Regions from separate parts of the Nonomuraea sp. NPDC049504 genome, predicted to be linked through region 2. Evidence: riboswitches for the same ligand, from Rfam matches in the RefSeq annotation. Region 2 holds a riboswitch; each other region holds the start of a gene.
What was found. Region 2 has a riboswitch for cyclic di-AMP ahead of AB0K28_RS17140 (CHAP domain-containing protein). Riboswitches for the same ligand answer to the same signal wherever they lie in the genome.
Positions count from the first base shown of each region.

Region 1 (3,635 bases), on a different contig from region 2:
CCAGGGACGGGTCTTGTCGGTCTTGCTCATACGGTCACCTCTCGGCTCCGTGACGCCCCCGGATGGGGCCGTCGCTAGACCGGGTGCATCGTGATCACCTCCTGTGCCGTACGGGCGCTGGAAGATCCACGCTACTCCGGATCCCGCACGCCGCGCGGCCGCTGTTATACAAGTAGCGAACATGTCATATGAGTTGGAGGTGAGCCGGGATGGGCTACGACGTGGTCCTGGTCGGCGGTGGCATCATGAGCGCCACCCTGGGCGTGCTGCTGCGCCGCGTGCAGCCGGACTGGTCGGTGCTCGTCCTGGAGCGGCTCGACGGCCCCGGCCTGGAGAGCTCGTCGGCCTGGAACAACGCCGGCACCGGGCACGCGGGACTGTGCGAGTTCAACTACACACCGCTCACCGGCGACGGCTCGATCGACGTGGGCGGGGCCATCGCGATCAACGAGCAGTTCCAGCTCTCCCGGCAGCTGTGGGCGAGCCTGGTCGAGGAGGGCACGCTGGGCGATCCTGCGGGGTTCATCCGGCCGGTGCCACACCTCTCCTTCGCCCGGGGCGCGGCCGGGGTCGAGCACCTGCGGCTGCGGCATGCGGCGCTGCGCGATCATCCGCTGTTCGAAGGGCTCGAATTCATCCGCGACCGGGCGGTGATGGCGGAGCTGCTGCCGCTCATGTTCGCCGGTCGGCCCGCCGGTGAGCAGGTGGCGCTGTGCCGTTCTCGCGGCGGCACCGACGTCGACTACGGCGTGCTGACCCGGCGGCTGTTCGCCGCGCTCGAACGTGACGGCGTCGAGGTGCGGACCGGGCACGAGGTGCGCGGGCTCTCCCGTGACCGCAGGTCGTGGCGGTTGCGCGTGTGCGACCTGGCGGGTGCCCGCGACTACGGGGTGCGCGGGTCGTTCGTGTTCCTGGGGGCGGGCGGGGGTACGCTGCCGCTGCTGCAGAGCGCCGGGGTGGCGGAGACGCGGGCGTACGGGGGGTTTCCGATCAGCGGGCGGTTCCTGCGTACGGACCGGGCCGAACTGGTGGCCGGGCACCGCGCCAAGGTCTACAGCCACGCCGAGCCGGGCGCGCCCGCCCTGTCGGTGCCGCATCTCGACACCCGGGTCGTGGACGGGCGGACGTACCTGATGTTCGGGCCCTTCGCCGCGTTCTCGCCGCGCTTCCTCAAACGCGGCAGGCTCACCGACCTGCCGGGATCCGTCACGCCCGGCAACGTCATGACGCTGCTCGGCGCCGCCCGCGCCGAGCCGGCCCTGCTGCGCTACCTGGTCGAGCAGCTCGTGCAGACGCGCGGCGACCGGCTGCGGGCGCTGCGCAGGTTCGTCCCCGAGGCGCGGGCGGAGGACTGGGAGCCGATCACCGCGGGCCAGCGGGTGCAGGTGGTCAAGCCGGTGAACGGGCGCGGGTCGATCGCCGGGTTCGGCACCGAGGTGGTGACGTCGGCCCACGGCGGGCTCGCCGCCCTGCTCGGGGCCTCACCCGGGGCGTCGGCGTCCGTGGCGATCATGCTGGACGTGCTCGGACGTGCCTTCCCCGGCCGGGTGGACGGCTGGCGGCCGGCGTTGCGCGAGCTCGTGCCGTCGTACGGCGCCGCGCCGCCGCCGGAGACCCTCTCGAGGACGGCCAGCACGCTCCGTCTGGAGTGAGTGCCGGAAAACTTTACCCATTTCCGAATCCGCGACGTACACGGGGATTTCGAACCGCTTACCAGGCCAGCGGAGTGAAAGTCCCTTTGGAGTACTTGCAGATACTTTTGCGAATTATGTACTTTTTGCGGGTCGAGGGACCACCGCAGCGCGTGACCTCGCATCTTTGACCGGACCGTACGCCGCCTCCGGCGTACGGCCGCCGAATCCGCGTCCCGCGGAACCGGGGACCCACTTTCCGGGGTGAATCGGACGCCCGCTCATGCGCGTCCGTAGGGCACTTCCAGTCCCGAACCCGTCAGCTAACCCGGTAGGCGGCATGGAAGCAAGGAGTCAACATCCGCATGGCCAAGCTTGCCGAGAACCGCAAGCGCCTCGGACTGGCGCTCGGCGGAGCCGTACTCGCCGCCGTCACCGCCGTCACCGGCACCGCACACGCCTCCACCACCGACCAGGTCGCCCCGCACGAGGCGGCCCAGCACAGCTCCGCCCTGACCTACGGCCTGGACATCTCCCACTACGAGCCGCTGTACGACTGGAGCTCCAGCTCGGCGCAGTTCGGCATCATCAAGGCCACCGAGGGGACCGACTTCGTCGACTCCTCCTTCGCCAGGCACTGGCGGGAGCTCGGCGAGAAGGGCATCGTGCGCGGCGCCTACCACTACGGCCACCCCGCCGACGACCCCATCGCCGACGCCAACCACTTCCTGGCCGCGGTGAACGCCCAGCCCGCCAAGGCCGGTGACCTGCTGGTCCTCGACCTGGAGACGACCGACGGCAAGTCCGTCGCCGAGGTCAACACCTGGGCCAAGGCGTGGCTGTCGTACGTGGAGAACCAGACCGGCACCAAGCCGCTCTTCTACAGCGGCTGGAACTTCGCCGACACCTACGGCCACGGCCTGGCGCAGTACCCGCTCTGGGTCGCCCACTACAGCCGGGCCAAGGGCGCGATCACGCCGCCGGCCGACTGGAAGTCGTGGGCGATCCACCAGTACACGGACGTCCCCATCGACCAGAACGTCTCGGCTCTGACGCCCGACCAGCTCCGCGCCCTGGGCCGCCAGTCCGTCTGACGTCTCGGGCGTGCTACCGGGCGGCGGCCCAGTCGCCGTAGCGAGCCTCGCCGAGCCGCGCCTCCCCCAGCGGCACGAGCGAGTGCTCGCCGAGCTCGCTCCCGAAGTAACGCGCGTGCGGGTCGGTGACCACCTCACGGGGGTCACCGAGCCCCGCCAGCGCCTGCCGGACGAACTCGTCCATCCTGACCCGTTCCGGCCCGGCGACCTCCAGCCGGCCGTTGAGCGGCGTACCCTCCGCGACCTCGCACAGCGCCGCCGCCACGTCGTCCCCGGCGATCGGCTGGAACAGCACCGGCGCGATGCGCACCACTCCCCCGTCGGCGGCCTCGTCCGCGATGCCCTTCACGAACTCGAAGAACTGGGTCGCGTGCACCAGCGAGTACGGGATCCCCGACTTCTCGATCAGCCGCTCCTGCGCGACCTTCGCCCGGAAATATCCGTTATCCGGCATGCGTTCGGTGCCCACGATGGACAACGCGACATGGTGCCCGACCCCCGCCTCAGACTCGGCGGCCAGCAGGTTGCCGGTGGAGGTCTCGAAGAACTCCAGGACGGCGGCCGGTTCGAACGACGGCGCGTTCGACACGTCGACCACCACCTGCGCCCCCTCCAGCGCTTCGGCGAGACCCTCGCCGGTGAGCGTGTTCACCCCGGTGCGCGGCGAGGCCGCCACCGCCTCGTGGCCGTCGCGCGACAGCCTGGTCACCAGCTTCGATCCGATCAGGCCGGTCCCGCCGACCACCACGACCTTCATGACACGCCTCCCCCTCGATCCACCGCATCCTCCCCCCGCCGTCTCCCCCTAAGCCCTCGGGTCGGTAAAGCCGCCCCCTTTCGGTCACAGACCGGAGGGCTGCGCTGTCCTAGCTGGTGACAGGCTCGCTCAGCGCCTGGGGAGGAACCCGAT
Region 1 covers NZ_JBFAPT010000022.1:172,495-176,129, reverse strand. The annotation lists gene AB0K28_RS35625 (hypothetical protein) at 1-30, opposite strand, end outside; gene mqo (malate dehydrogenase (quinone)) at 210-1,652, shown strand; cyclic di-AMP (ydaO/yuaA leader) riboswitch at 1,843-1,984, shown strand; gene AB0K28_RS35615 (GH25 family lysozyme) at 1,997-2,725, shown strand; gene AB0K28_RS35610 (SDR family oxidoreductase) at 2,739-3,482, opposite strand; gene AB0K28_RS35605 (HAMP domain-containing sensor histidine kinase) at 3,634-3,635, shown strand, end outside.
Region 1: another riboswitch for cyclic di-AMP. It lies ahead of AB0K28_RS35615 (GH25 family lysozyme); the one in region 2 lies ahead of AB0K28_RS17140 (CHAP domain-containing protein).

Region 2 (3,635 bases):
AAACCCAGTCTGCTATCTATCGTAGTAGGCCAAGTGGCGGCTCATCGTGTGCGACACCGTCTCCGGCGATTCGGCTGCGGAGGGCGCGGGGACAACTCCATCGTCCGGGGGGAAGGACCTTGCTCCGATGCTCATGAATCGCGTGGAAACGCTCGTCGTCAACAATCCGGCCCGGCGCGCTCTGCAGCGCCTCTACGAAGCACCCCTCCTCGTCAAGCTGGGCGGTCGCACGCCCGGTGGCCGGGTGGCGGAGATCGGCTGCGGCAGCGGGTACGGCACCAAACTGATTCTCGACCAGTTCGGTGCCGCTCATGTCGACGCCGTCGATCTGGATCCCGCGATGGTGCGCCGCGCACGTGTGCGGCTCTCCCGCTACGCCGGACGTGTCCGGCTGGCTCAAGGAGACGCCAACGACCTGCGCTCCGTATTCGGCAGCGACGATTCGAGCTATGACGCGGTCTTCGACTTCGGCATCATCCACCACATCCCCGACTGGCGAACGACTCTGACCGAGATCGGCCGTGTGCTGAAACCTGGCGGACGCCTGTTCTTCGAGGAAGTCACGGCCGCCGCCCTGGCACGCCCGACCTACAGGCACCTGTTCGTCCACCCTGAAGCGGACCGGTTCACCGCTGGGGAATTCCTGGCCGAGCTGGCCCGCCACCACCTGGAGGTTGGCGATCGCTGGGCCACCCGCATCGGTGGCGACTTCCTGTTCGGCGTCGCCCGATACTGCCCTCGGGCGTCTTCCGGTGAGTGATCCGACACTGCGGGGCCCAACACATCAGCGAGCCCGGCCCCGCGTCACAGGGCCGGGCTCGCTGATGTGCGATCAGGGTGAAGGTCTTTGCACGGTCAGGCCCTGTACTGCGGGTAGCCGTAACCGACCACCTGCGACTTGGGCCGGATACGCTCCTCCACCTTGCCGTTGCCGGTGTTGCCCTCGATCGTGGTGATCGTGCCGTTCTGGTTGTCCTTCTTGACCAGGCCCATGTGGTCGATGCTGTTGACGGTCCTGTCGTCCCAGGAGAAGTAGACGACAGCGCCGGGCTTGGCGGTGGTGCCCCAGCGCCCGTTGTCCTGGAACCACTTGGCCCACGTCACGGTGTAGGCGTCCCAGCCGGCCGTCGGGCGGACGCCGGCCTTCTCGCCGACCCAGGAGACGAACATGGCGCACCACGGTGCGTTCGCGTAGGCCTGGACGTTCCCACCGTCACGCTGCACGGTCTCAAGCGCCCGCTGGGACGACATGTACCACTGGTGGAACGGCGTACCGCCACCGGCGGCGTTCTCCGTGATTCCCACCTGCGACTCCGCGATCTTGATCATCGCGTCGGCCGTCGCACGGCCGGCGTTCTGGGTGGCCATCTCAGCAGTCCGGGCACGGTCATCCTGATGATCCGCGGCGAAGGCGGGGGCTCCGGCCAGCACGGCGCCGGCGGTCACAGCCGCCCCGAGCGCGAGTCGGGACGCATTCACCTTGCGCAGGGCAGAGGAAAGGACGGTCTTGGTCATGCTGGGGTTTGCTCCTTGCTTCCATGCCGCCTACCGGGTTAGCTGACGGGTTCGGGCGTGGAAGTGCCCTACTGAAGCGCCTCAGTGAAGCGTTCCGATTCACCCCAAATGACGTTGGGTCCCCGGTTCCGCTGGTCGCGGATTCGGCGGCCGCCTCCACCCGCGGGTCATACATAGGTGCAGGTGGAGCACGGTCTCGGCAATCTGAAGCACGCCGTACGAATGCGGTGGCGCGCCCAGGCCCTTAAAGGTAAGAAAAGTGCATAGAGCGGTGCAAGTCACGTCCGCGAGTCAGTAAGGGGCATGTCACGAGATCCCCTATGTTGCCGGGGTTTCTGCGGCGAATTCTTTACCTTTCGCCCCTTCGACAGCGGCCGAACAGAGTGGCTGGAGTGAAAGCAGAGGAACGATGGGAAGCCAGTGTCCGGCTCGCAGGTCGTGGCTCCAGCACTGCGGGCAGGGCATGGAGTCGCCTCTCCGAGGTCAGAGTCGCATCTCGGCGCTGATAAGACGGGGCGCGCGACGAGGCCACCCGCATCGGCGTGATTACCTAGCGTCAACCAGGAGTGCACGAAGAGTGATGTAGCGTTGTTTTCTGTGATCGCCGTTATCCGCTCATCCAGCTCCACGCGTCACGCGCGTGGGCGCCTCTGGTTTGCGGTGCTCGCGATCGTCGCCGCGTTCCACCTGCTCCTGTGTGGTTTCGGACCGCATGCTCACGACGGTTTGCCGTCGCCTCATCACACGCATGCCATCGCACACGCCGACGGCTCGCCGGATCACAAGGGCGACGACCATCACCATGCGGCATCGTGCCAGAGCCCCGCCGCCCTGTCCTCACCGGACCTGTTCCCGGCCGGCGCCGTCCGGCCGGTGGCCTTGATGGCCGGAGGCGGCGAAGAGCTCACGGCTCGGACAAAGCCCGGCGGCCCGTCCCTGACGGGGTCCTCCTCGGGGGCGTCCCTGCTCACTGTGGTGTGCGTGTCCCGGGTGTAGTCCCGCCCGGCGCGTGCCGGTTCGGCCGCGTCTGCCGTACATCTCCGCATGGCTAACAGTGGCGAGGACTCATCATCATGAACACCATCCATCGGCGTCAGCCTGCCCGGATCTGGGAGGCTGCGCGGCGATCTTCCCTCCCCGGGCTGGTAGGCGGCACGCCCGTGCTGTGGATCCCCCAGCTGTGGGGCGACAGCGAACGCGGCTTCTGGGCCAAGCTCGAAGGGCACAACCCGGGAGGCATCAAGGACCGGCCCGGCCTCTACATGATCGGCCAGGCCCGTAGCCGGGGCGAGCTGAGGCCTGGCGCGCCGATCATCGAATCCACCAGCGGCACGCTGGGCCTGGGGCTCGCGCTGGCAGGCATCGTCTACCGGCACCCGGTCACCCTGGTCAGCGATCCGGGGATGGAACCGCTGATGCACCGGCTGCTCACTGCCTATGGCGCAGGCATCGACACCGTGGCCAGGCCGCACCCAACCGGCGGCTGGCAGCAGGCCCGGCGACAGCGGGTGCTCGAACTCCTGCAGGAGCATCCGGCCGCGTACTGCCCGGACCAGTACCGCAACCCCGACAACGTCAACGCCTACGATGCGCTCGCCCGTGAGCTGGCCGGGCAACTGGGCCACGTGGACCTGCTGGTGTGCAGTGTCGGCACCGGCGGACACAGCGCCGGCGTGTACCGGACACTCCGGCGCCTCTGCCCGTCGGCGCGCCTGGTGGGGGTCGACACGGTCGGCTCCACGATTTTCGGTCAGCCCGCCCGCGACCGGCTGATGCGCGGGCTGGGCAGCAGCATCCACCCGGCCAACGTCGCCTACGACAGCTTCAGCGAGGTCCACTGGGTGGCCCCGGCCGAGGCGGTGTGGGCATGCCGCCGCCTCGCCACCGGCCACTACGCCACCGGAGGGTGGAGCGTGGGCGCGGTCGCGCTGGTCGCCTCCTGGCTGGCCAGGACCCAGCCCACCGGCACCCGCATCGCCGCGGTCTTCCCCGACGGACCGCAACGCTACTTCGACACCATCTTCAACGACACCTACTGTGACGGCCTCGGACTTCTCGGCCACATGCCGGCGCCCGAACCGGACGACATCATTCACCCGGCCGAGGCCGAGGTGACCCGC
Region 2 covers NZ_JBFAPT010000008.1:52,129-55,763, reverse strand. The annotation lists gene AB0K28_RS17145 (class I SAM-dependent methyltransferase) at 128-760, shown strand; gene AB0K28_RS17140 (CHAP domain-containing protein) at 856-1,515, opposite strand; cyclic di-AMP (ydaO/yuaA leader) riboswitch at 1,528-1,674, opposite strand; gene AB0K28_RS17135 (hypothetical protein) at 2,113-2,511, shown strand; gene AB0K28_RS17130 (PLP-dependent cysteine synthase family protein) at 2,589-3,635, shown strand, end outside.

Region 3 (3,635 bases), on a different contig from region 2:
TCAACACGGACGGCGTGCAGATCCCGCAGCTCGGTTATGGCGTCTGGCAGGTACCTGCCGAGGAGGCCGAGCAGGCGGTCACGACCGCGTTCAAGGCCGGCTACCGGCACATCGACACGGCCGCCGCCTACGGCAACGAGGAGGGCGTGGGCCGCGCGGTGCGCAACAGCGGGCTGCCGAGGGAGAAGGTGTTCGTCACGACCAAGCTGGCCAACGGCGAGCACGCCCGCGCCGAGGCCGCCTTCGACGAGTCGCTGGCCCGGCTCGGCCTCGACTACGTCGACCTCTATCTCATCCACTGGCCGATGCCGGGGCAGGACAAGTACCTGCAGGCGTGGAGGGCCATGGAGAAGATCTACCGGGACGGCCGGGCCAAGGCCATCGGCGTCTCGAACTTCACCGTCGAGACGCTCACCAGGCTCATGGACGAGGCCGACATCGTCCCCGCCATCAACCAGATCGAGCTCCACCCCTACTTCCAGCAGCGGCAGATGCGCGAGTTCCACGAGGCCAACGGCATCCTCACCGAGGCGTGGAGCCCGCTGGGGCAGGGCAGGGGGCTGCTCGACGACCCGGCGCTGCGGGTGCTGGCCGACAAGCACTGCAAGACGCCGGCGCAGATCGTGCTGCGCTGGCACCTGCAGCTCGGGAACGTGGTGATCCCGAAGTCGGTGACGCCGGCGCGGATCGCCGAGAACATCGACGTCTTCGACTTCATCCTGGACGCCGAGGACCTGGCGGCCATCGGGGCGCTCAGCCGGGGGCAGCGGCTCGGGCCCGACCCCGACTCGTTCGAGTGACGGATGTGACAAAACGACATTCCTGATATTTCCGGCACCACCGACATAAGCCCATATTTGCCTTCCGTATACGATCGCCGGCGTGCGAGATTTCACTTGGGGAATAGCCGCCACCGGCGGCATCGCCCGTACCGTGGGTGCGGCGATCGTGGCGGAGCCCGGCATGCGGGTGGCCGCCGTGGGAAGCAGGAATCTGGCCAGGGCGCAGACCCTGGCGTCGGATTTGGGCGCCGAGTCGGCGTACGGGTCCTATGAGGAGCTGTGCGCCGACCCGGCGGTGGACGCGATCTACGTCGCCACCCCGCACGCCCAGCACCTGCAGGTCGCCGCCGCCGCCATCGCGGCGGGCAAGGCGGTGCTGTGCGAGAAGCCGCTGGCCGCGACCGTGGACGACGCGGAGAAGATGGTGCGGCTGGCCCGTGAGGCCGGGGTCTTCCTGATGGAGGCCATGTGGATGCGGTTCAACCCGCTCATCAGGCGCATCAAGGAAGATCCCCGCTTCGGGGAGATCCGGTCGGTCCAGGCGAGCTTCGGCTTCGCCCATCCGTACGACCCGGCGCACCGCCTGTGGGCTCCGGAGCTGGGCGGCGGCGCGCTGCTCGACCTCGGGATCTACCCGTTCGGGCTGGCCCAGCTCATCCTGGGCATGCCCACCGGCCTGCACGTCACCGGCTCCCTGGCCCCGAACGGCGTTGACGCGGAGGCGGCCGGCGTCTTGCGTTACCCCGGCGGGCGGCACGCTCTCGTGGCCACCTCATTGCTCGGGAATTACCCGAACGGGGCCAGTGTTGTAGGTACGCAGATGCGGGCGGACATCCAGGCACCGTTCTGGGCACCGCAGCGGATCGTCCTCTCCGGGCCGGCGATGGAGCCGGAAGAGCACGTGCTCGACCCGGCCGACAACGGTTACGCCGGAGAGCTCCGCGAAGTCCGCGCCGCCGCGGCCGAAGGCAGGACCGAATCCTCGATCATGCCGCTTGACGAATCCCTTGCCATGATGGGGCTTCTGGCCGAGGCGCGCAGTCAGCTCGGCTGACTTTACTTTTATGGATTTGTAATCCTCTTGCCTCATGTATTACCTTATGGGACATCTTGAGGCATACGTCCGGTTTGTCCGGCTATGTCAGACCATCGCACGACACATCACAGGATCGTCCTGTGACCGCTGAATCCGCCACGCGCGGAACCGGGGACCCATGTCCTTTGGGGTGAATCGGCACTTCGGTGCCGTAGGGCAGCTTCCACGCCCGAACCCGTCAGCTAACCCGGTAAGCGGCATGGAAGCAAGGAGTAACCCCCTCGATGGCCAAGCATCGTCTTACCGCTGTCTCGAAGAGCACCATCGCCCGCGCCGTCCTCGGCGCCGGCGTCCTGGCCTCGGCCTTCGGCGTCCCCGCCGCGGCCCACGCCGACACCTCCACCGCCGTCGCCGCGGCCACCGCCGCGAAGCACCCGGCCACCGCGCTCGCCGCCCACAAGGCGGCCGAGCGTGACGAAACCAAGATCACCGCCACCGCCGACCAGGTCCTGGCCGTCGCCAGGGCGCAGGTGGGCGTCTCCGAGAACGCCAGCGGCGGCGGGACCAAGTTCCAGCAGTGGTACGCCAACTCCCAGCGTGCCGCCGAAACCGTCGCCCGTGACGGCGGCAGCCGCGCCGCCTACCTGAACGCCGCCTGGTGCTCGATGTTCGTCTCCTGGGTCGGCGAGCAGACCGGCGCCCGCCCGCAGGTCGGCTGGGACGCCTGGACCGTCGCCCACGCCAAGTGGTTCGCCGCCAACCAGCGCTTCGGCCACGAGGCCAAGCCGGGTGCCGTGGTGTTCTTCTCCTGGAAGGGCGGCAAGTCCCTGAGCGACATCCAGCACGTGGGCTTCGTCGTCAAGGACAACCACGACGGCACCATCTCCACCATCGAAGGCAACACCGGCAACGGCAAGGTCGAAGAGCGGGTCCGGCCGAAGTCGCAGGTCGTCGGCTACGGCTACCCCGAGTACGCCGGCTGACCTTCCCTCACGTCCCTCTTCCTGACAGCGGAACGCGCGCCCCTTCCCGGGGCGCGCGTTCGTCATGTCAGGAGATCGGCGTACGGCCCCGGGATCTGGCTGAGCCGGTCGTGGGTGCCGCACTGCACGATCCGGCCTTCGCCGAGGACGACGATCAGGTCCGCCATCCGCACGGTGGGGAAGCGGTGGGTGATCAGCAACGTGACGGCTCCCGGATGGCCCTTGGCCGCCTCGGCGTAGCGCGCGAAGACCGCGCTCTCGGCCGGTGCGTCCAGCGCGGCGGTCGGCTCGTCCAGCACCAGCAGCAACGGCTCCGTCCGCATCGACCCGCGAGCCAGGGCCAGCCGCTGCCACTGCCCGCCGGAGAGCCGTACACCGTGCTCGAACGTCTCCCCCAGCTCGGTCTCCAGTCCCTGAGGCAGCCCGGCGACCACCTGGCCGGCGTCGGCTCGTTCCAGCGCCCCCGCCACGGCCGCGGGGTCGCGCAGCTTGGGGAGATCCCCCACGCCGACCGTCTCGCCGGCCGTGAGCTCGAAGCGGACGTGATCCTGGAAGACCGCGCCGACCCTGGCCTGCCACGCGTCCTGCGCGAGGTCTCCGAGCGGACGGCCGTCCACCAGGATCGTGCCACGCGACGGCCGATGCAGCCCGCACAGCAGCTTCACCAGCGTCCCGGGACGGTAACCCGGTTCCGCCCAGCCGGTCAATTGCGGAAAGTTGTAAGGCGCCTTACCATTTGGCGATGATCCACGGTGAGCGGCCGTCGTACGACGAGATGGTGTCGATGCTGGGGGTGCCCTTCGCGGTCGAGGACGCCCGCGCCCGCTGGGGCAG
Region 3 covers NZ_JBFAPT010000003.1:421,363-424,997, reverse strand. The annotation lists gene AB0K28_RS08420 (aldo/keto reductase) at 1-800, shown strand, start outside; gene AB0K28_RS08415 (Gfo/Idh/MocA family oxidoreductase) at 883-1,836, shown strand; cyclic di-AMP (ydaO/yuaA leader) riboswitch at 1,954-2,090, shown strand; gene AB0K28_RS08410 (CHAP domain-containing protein) at 2,103-2,801, shown strand; gene AB0K28_RS08405 (ABC transporter ATP-binding protein) at 2,864-3,508, opposite strand; gene AB0K28_RS08400 (hypothetical protein) at 3,544-3,635, shown strand, end outside.
Region 3: another riboswitch for cyclic di-AMP. It lies ahead of AB0K28_RS08410 (CHAP domain-containing protein); the one in region 2 lies ahead of AB0K28_RS17140 (CHAP domain-containing protein).

Region 4 (3,635 bases), on a different contig from region 2:
CGGCCGCCGGGATCAGCGGGTCGGCCTCGCCGTGGATCACCAGCGTGGAGGCGCGGACGCCGGCCAGCGCCTGCGTACGGTCGCCCGACGCCCTGATCGCCGCGAACTGCCGGGCCGTGCCCGCCGGATCGAAGCAGCGGTCGTAGGCCAGGCCGGCCCGTTCCCTGATGGCCTCCTCGTCCAGCTCGTAGCCCGGTGAGCCGATCGTCGACCAGGTCACCACCGACTGGTCGAGCACGCCGGCGCGGTCGGCCGGCGGCGGCGTCATGAGCGCGGTCATCGCCTCGGGGGTGGGCGGGGCGACGTCGGGTCCCGGCGTGGACATGATGGAGGTCAGGGTCAGCACCCGCTCGGGGTGCTCGATGGCCAATGTCTGGGCGATCATGCCGCCCATCGAGGCGCCCACGACGTGCGCGGACGGCCAGCCGATGGCGTCCATGAACGCGGCGGTGTCGGCGGCCATGTCCGTCAGCGAATACGGCGCGGGCGCCCCCGGCTGGGGGACGCCCGCGTCGTGGATGTGCGTGGACAGTCCCGCGTCGCGGTTGTCGAACCGTACGACGTGGTGTCCCTGCTCCGCGAGGAGCCGGCAGAACCCTTCGTCCCACTGGATGAGCTGGGCGCCGAGCCCCATGATCAGGAGGAGCGGCCGCCCTGTGGGTGCGCCGAAGCTGTCATAGGCGATCTCAATGCCGTTTGCGGCTACACGGGTCGTCACGCAGGCCAGAATGTCATTCTGGTACACGTGGCGTAAAGCCGTCAGCGGGCGGCCGGTACGGCGATGCCACCGGCCTGGGAGTCCTGCTCCTGGTCGGCGGGCGGGGGCGCCGGGTTCCTGTCACGCCTGGACCAGGCGCCGGTCGAGAACGGGACCGGGTGGTTCTTCTTGCCCACGCCGTCGCCCCACTTGGTGATGACGTACTCGACCTCGATGTGGCCCTGGCCGCCGACGCCGTCCACACCGAGCGTGCTGGAGTTGAACCTGCCGCCGGTCAGCTCGGCGAACGTCTTGGCGTCGAGATCGAGCATGATGCCGCGGTTGGAGGGCTCGCCCGGCCCGCGGTCACCGACGAAGAAGGGCGCCTTCTTGCCCTTGTAGACCACGTAACCCTCGGTCATCAGCGGCCAGCTCGGGCTGGCCGCCAGACCCTTCTGCATGGGCTTGCCGCTGGCCGGCAGCCCGGTGTCACCGGCCCGGCCGGAGGCGTCGTCCCAGAAGTACGAGGCCGTGGTCGAGCCCTTGAGCAGGATCTTCCTGTCTTTGTCGGGGGTGTCGGCGTGCGCGGCCGTACTGGCGCAGGTCAGCATGCCGACGCAGCAGGCGGTCAGCGTGGCGAGGGAACGCAGGCTGAAACGAGCAGACATGAAGCAGCAAACCCTTCACGAGGGGACGGGGGAGTTGCGCTCGGGCGCGAGGGGATGGGGGCGCGGCGGGGCGGGGGACCCCGCGGCGCTACGCGGAGCGCAAATGACGAGCCTGGGGAAGGGGGCCGCTCAGCGGGCGGCCGTCAAAGAGCGGTCTGGGGGTACGACGCGCTGGAACATGTAATACGTGATCCTCTCCATCACGCCTACCGGGTTAGCTGACGGGTTCGGGCGGTGGAGTTGCCCTACCGGCCGCGCGGGCCGGATTCACCCCGAATGCGGGTGGTTCCCCGGTTCCCGAATGGTTCGGGATTCGGCGCCAGCCGGTCGTCCGTCTTGGGTAAGGACTAGGTCACCGGCTGGTAATGGCGAACACTCTAACGACGGGATCGGACACCCGCAAACGTTTCACCACGAATCGGACAAAGATCTACCTTCAGCGGGAATGCATACAAAAAGGGGGCACGGCATGCCGTGCCCCCTGAGGATTCAGTCCTCAGCCGCCGCTCTTGCGCCTGAACGATCTCTTATTGGCAGCCGGACCGTGCGCCCCGTGAATCTTCGATGGGTCGACGCCCCTGCCACCCGCGCCCGAGCCCGCCTGCTGGCTGCGCTTGCGCTCCAGCGCTTCGCGGAACTTGCGCTTCATCTCGTCCTCGGGAGTTTCGCTGACTTCCGGCTCCGGTGTATCCGCCATGAGGACCTCCATGGTGTTGGGGACACTCAAAGCTTCGCACGCCCCCGCTCATGACGCGAAACCGGCCTCCACCGTGTCTTCAGGCCGCCGCGGCGGCCGGTCCGCCGGCTCTGCCGGGTCCGCGAGCCGCCTGTCGGGCAGCGCCACCAGCGCGACCAGGGCGATCACCGCGCCCGCCACCCCGAGCGACGGCACGACCAGCGCGGCTGCGGAGGCGTGCGCGGCTGCGGCACCCGCCCCGGGTACGCTCGCGGCGAACTCCGCCGTGTAGAGCGTGCCGCCGACGGCCAGCGCCACCGAGCCGCCGATCTGCCGGAAGAAGGCCAGGTTCGCCGAGGCGACGCCGAGGTGGCGCGGCTCCACCGACTGCTGCGCGGCCACCGTCAGCCCGGACAGCATCGGCCCCATGCCGAGCCCCAGCGGCAGCATCCACAGCGCGACCGCGAGGCCGGGGCTGTCCACCGCCAGGTTGAGGCAGAGCAGCGCGCCCGCGACCAGCAGGAACGGCGAGACGAGCAGCCACGGCTTGTACCGCCCGGTCCGCGACATCAGCGCGCCCATGAGCACGCTGCCGGCGACCATGCCCAGCGTCAGCGGGTAGATCCGCAGCCCCGACTCGGTGGCGGCCACGCCCAGCGCCTCCTGGAAGTAGCGGGGCAGGAAGACGACACCCGCGTACATGCAGAAGGCCGTGACGAACGAGGTGAGGTTGACCAGCGTGTACGACCGGTTGGCGAACAGCTCCATCGGCATGATCGGGCTGGCCGCGCGCCGCTCGACCGCCACGAAGACGGCCAGCAGCACCAGCGCCAGCAGGATCGGCCCCGCCACGGCCACGTCGGTCCAGGTGTGACCGTCGAGCCCCTTCTCGGTCAGGCCGAGCAGCAGGGACGTGACGGCCACGGTGAATACCGCGATGCCGGCGTAGTCGGGCCTGCCGCCGCCGGTGCCGGGCCGGCGCGGCAGCCGCAGCACGATGATCGCGATCAGCACGAGGCCGATCGGCACGTTCACGTAGAACGCCCAGCGCCAGCTCGCGTGGTCGGTGAACAGCCCGCCCAGGAACGGCCCCGCCAGGAACGACAGCCCCATCACGCCCCCGAGCGCCCCCTGCACGCGGGCCCCGCCCGAGCCGGGCGGGAACATCTCCATGACCAGCGCGATCGACAGCGGCAGCAGCGCGCCCGCGCCGAGCCCCTGGAGGGCGCGGAAGGCGATGAGCTGCGTCATGTCCTGCGCCGCCCCGGACAGCGCCGAGCCGATGAGGAACACCGCCATGCCGATCAGCAGCAGCGGCTTCCTGCCGTGCTGGTCGGACAGCCGCCCGTAGAGCGGCACGGTGACCGTGGAGGTCAGCAGGTAGGCGGTCACCGCCCACGTGTAGAGCGGGCCGCCGCCCAGCTCCGCCACGATGCGCGGCAGCGCGGTGCCCACGATCGTCTGGTCGAGCATCGCCAGGAACATGCCGCCGAGCACGGCGAGCAGGACGACGACGCCACCCTTTTTGTCAGCTCTCACAGGTGAAGAGTGATATGTAACTTCTGACATGTCAAGTCTTCGATATGCTGGCCAC
Region 4 covers NZ_JBFAPT010000007.1:181,566-185,200, reverse strand. The annotation lists gene AB0K28_RS16135 (alpha/beta hydrolase) at 1-718, opposite strand, end outside; partial or broken gene AB0K28_RS16130 (hypothetical protein) at 883-1,308, opposite strand; cyclic di-AMP (ydaO/yuaA leader) riboswitch at 1,554-1,694, opposite strand; gene AB0K28_RS16125 (DUF5302 domain-containing protein) at 1,862-2,062, opposite strand; gene AB0K28_RS16120 (MDR family MFS transporter) at 2,111-3,580, opposite strand.
Region 4: another riboswitch for cyclic di-AMP. It lies ahead of AB0K28_RS16130 (hypothetical protein); the one in region 2 lies ahead of AB0K28_RS17140 (CHAP domain-containing protein).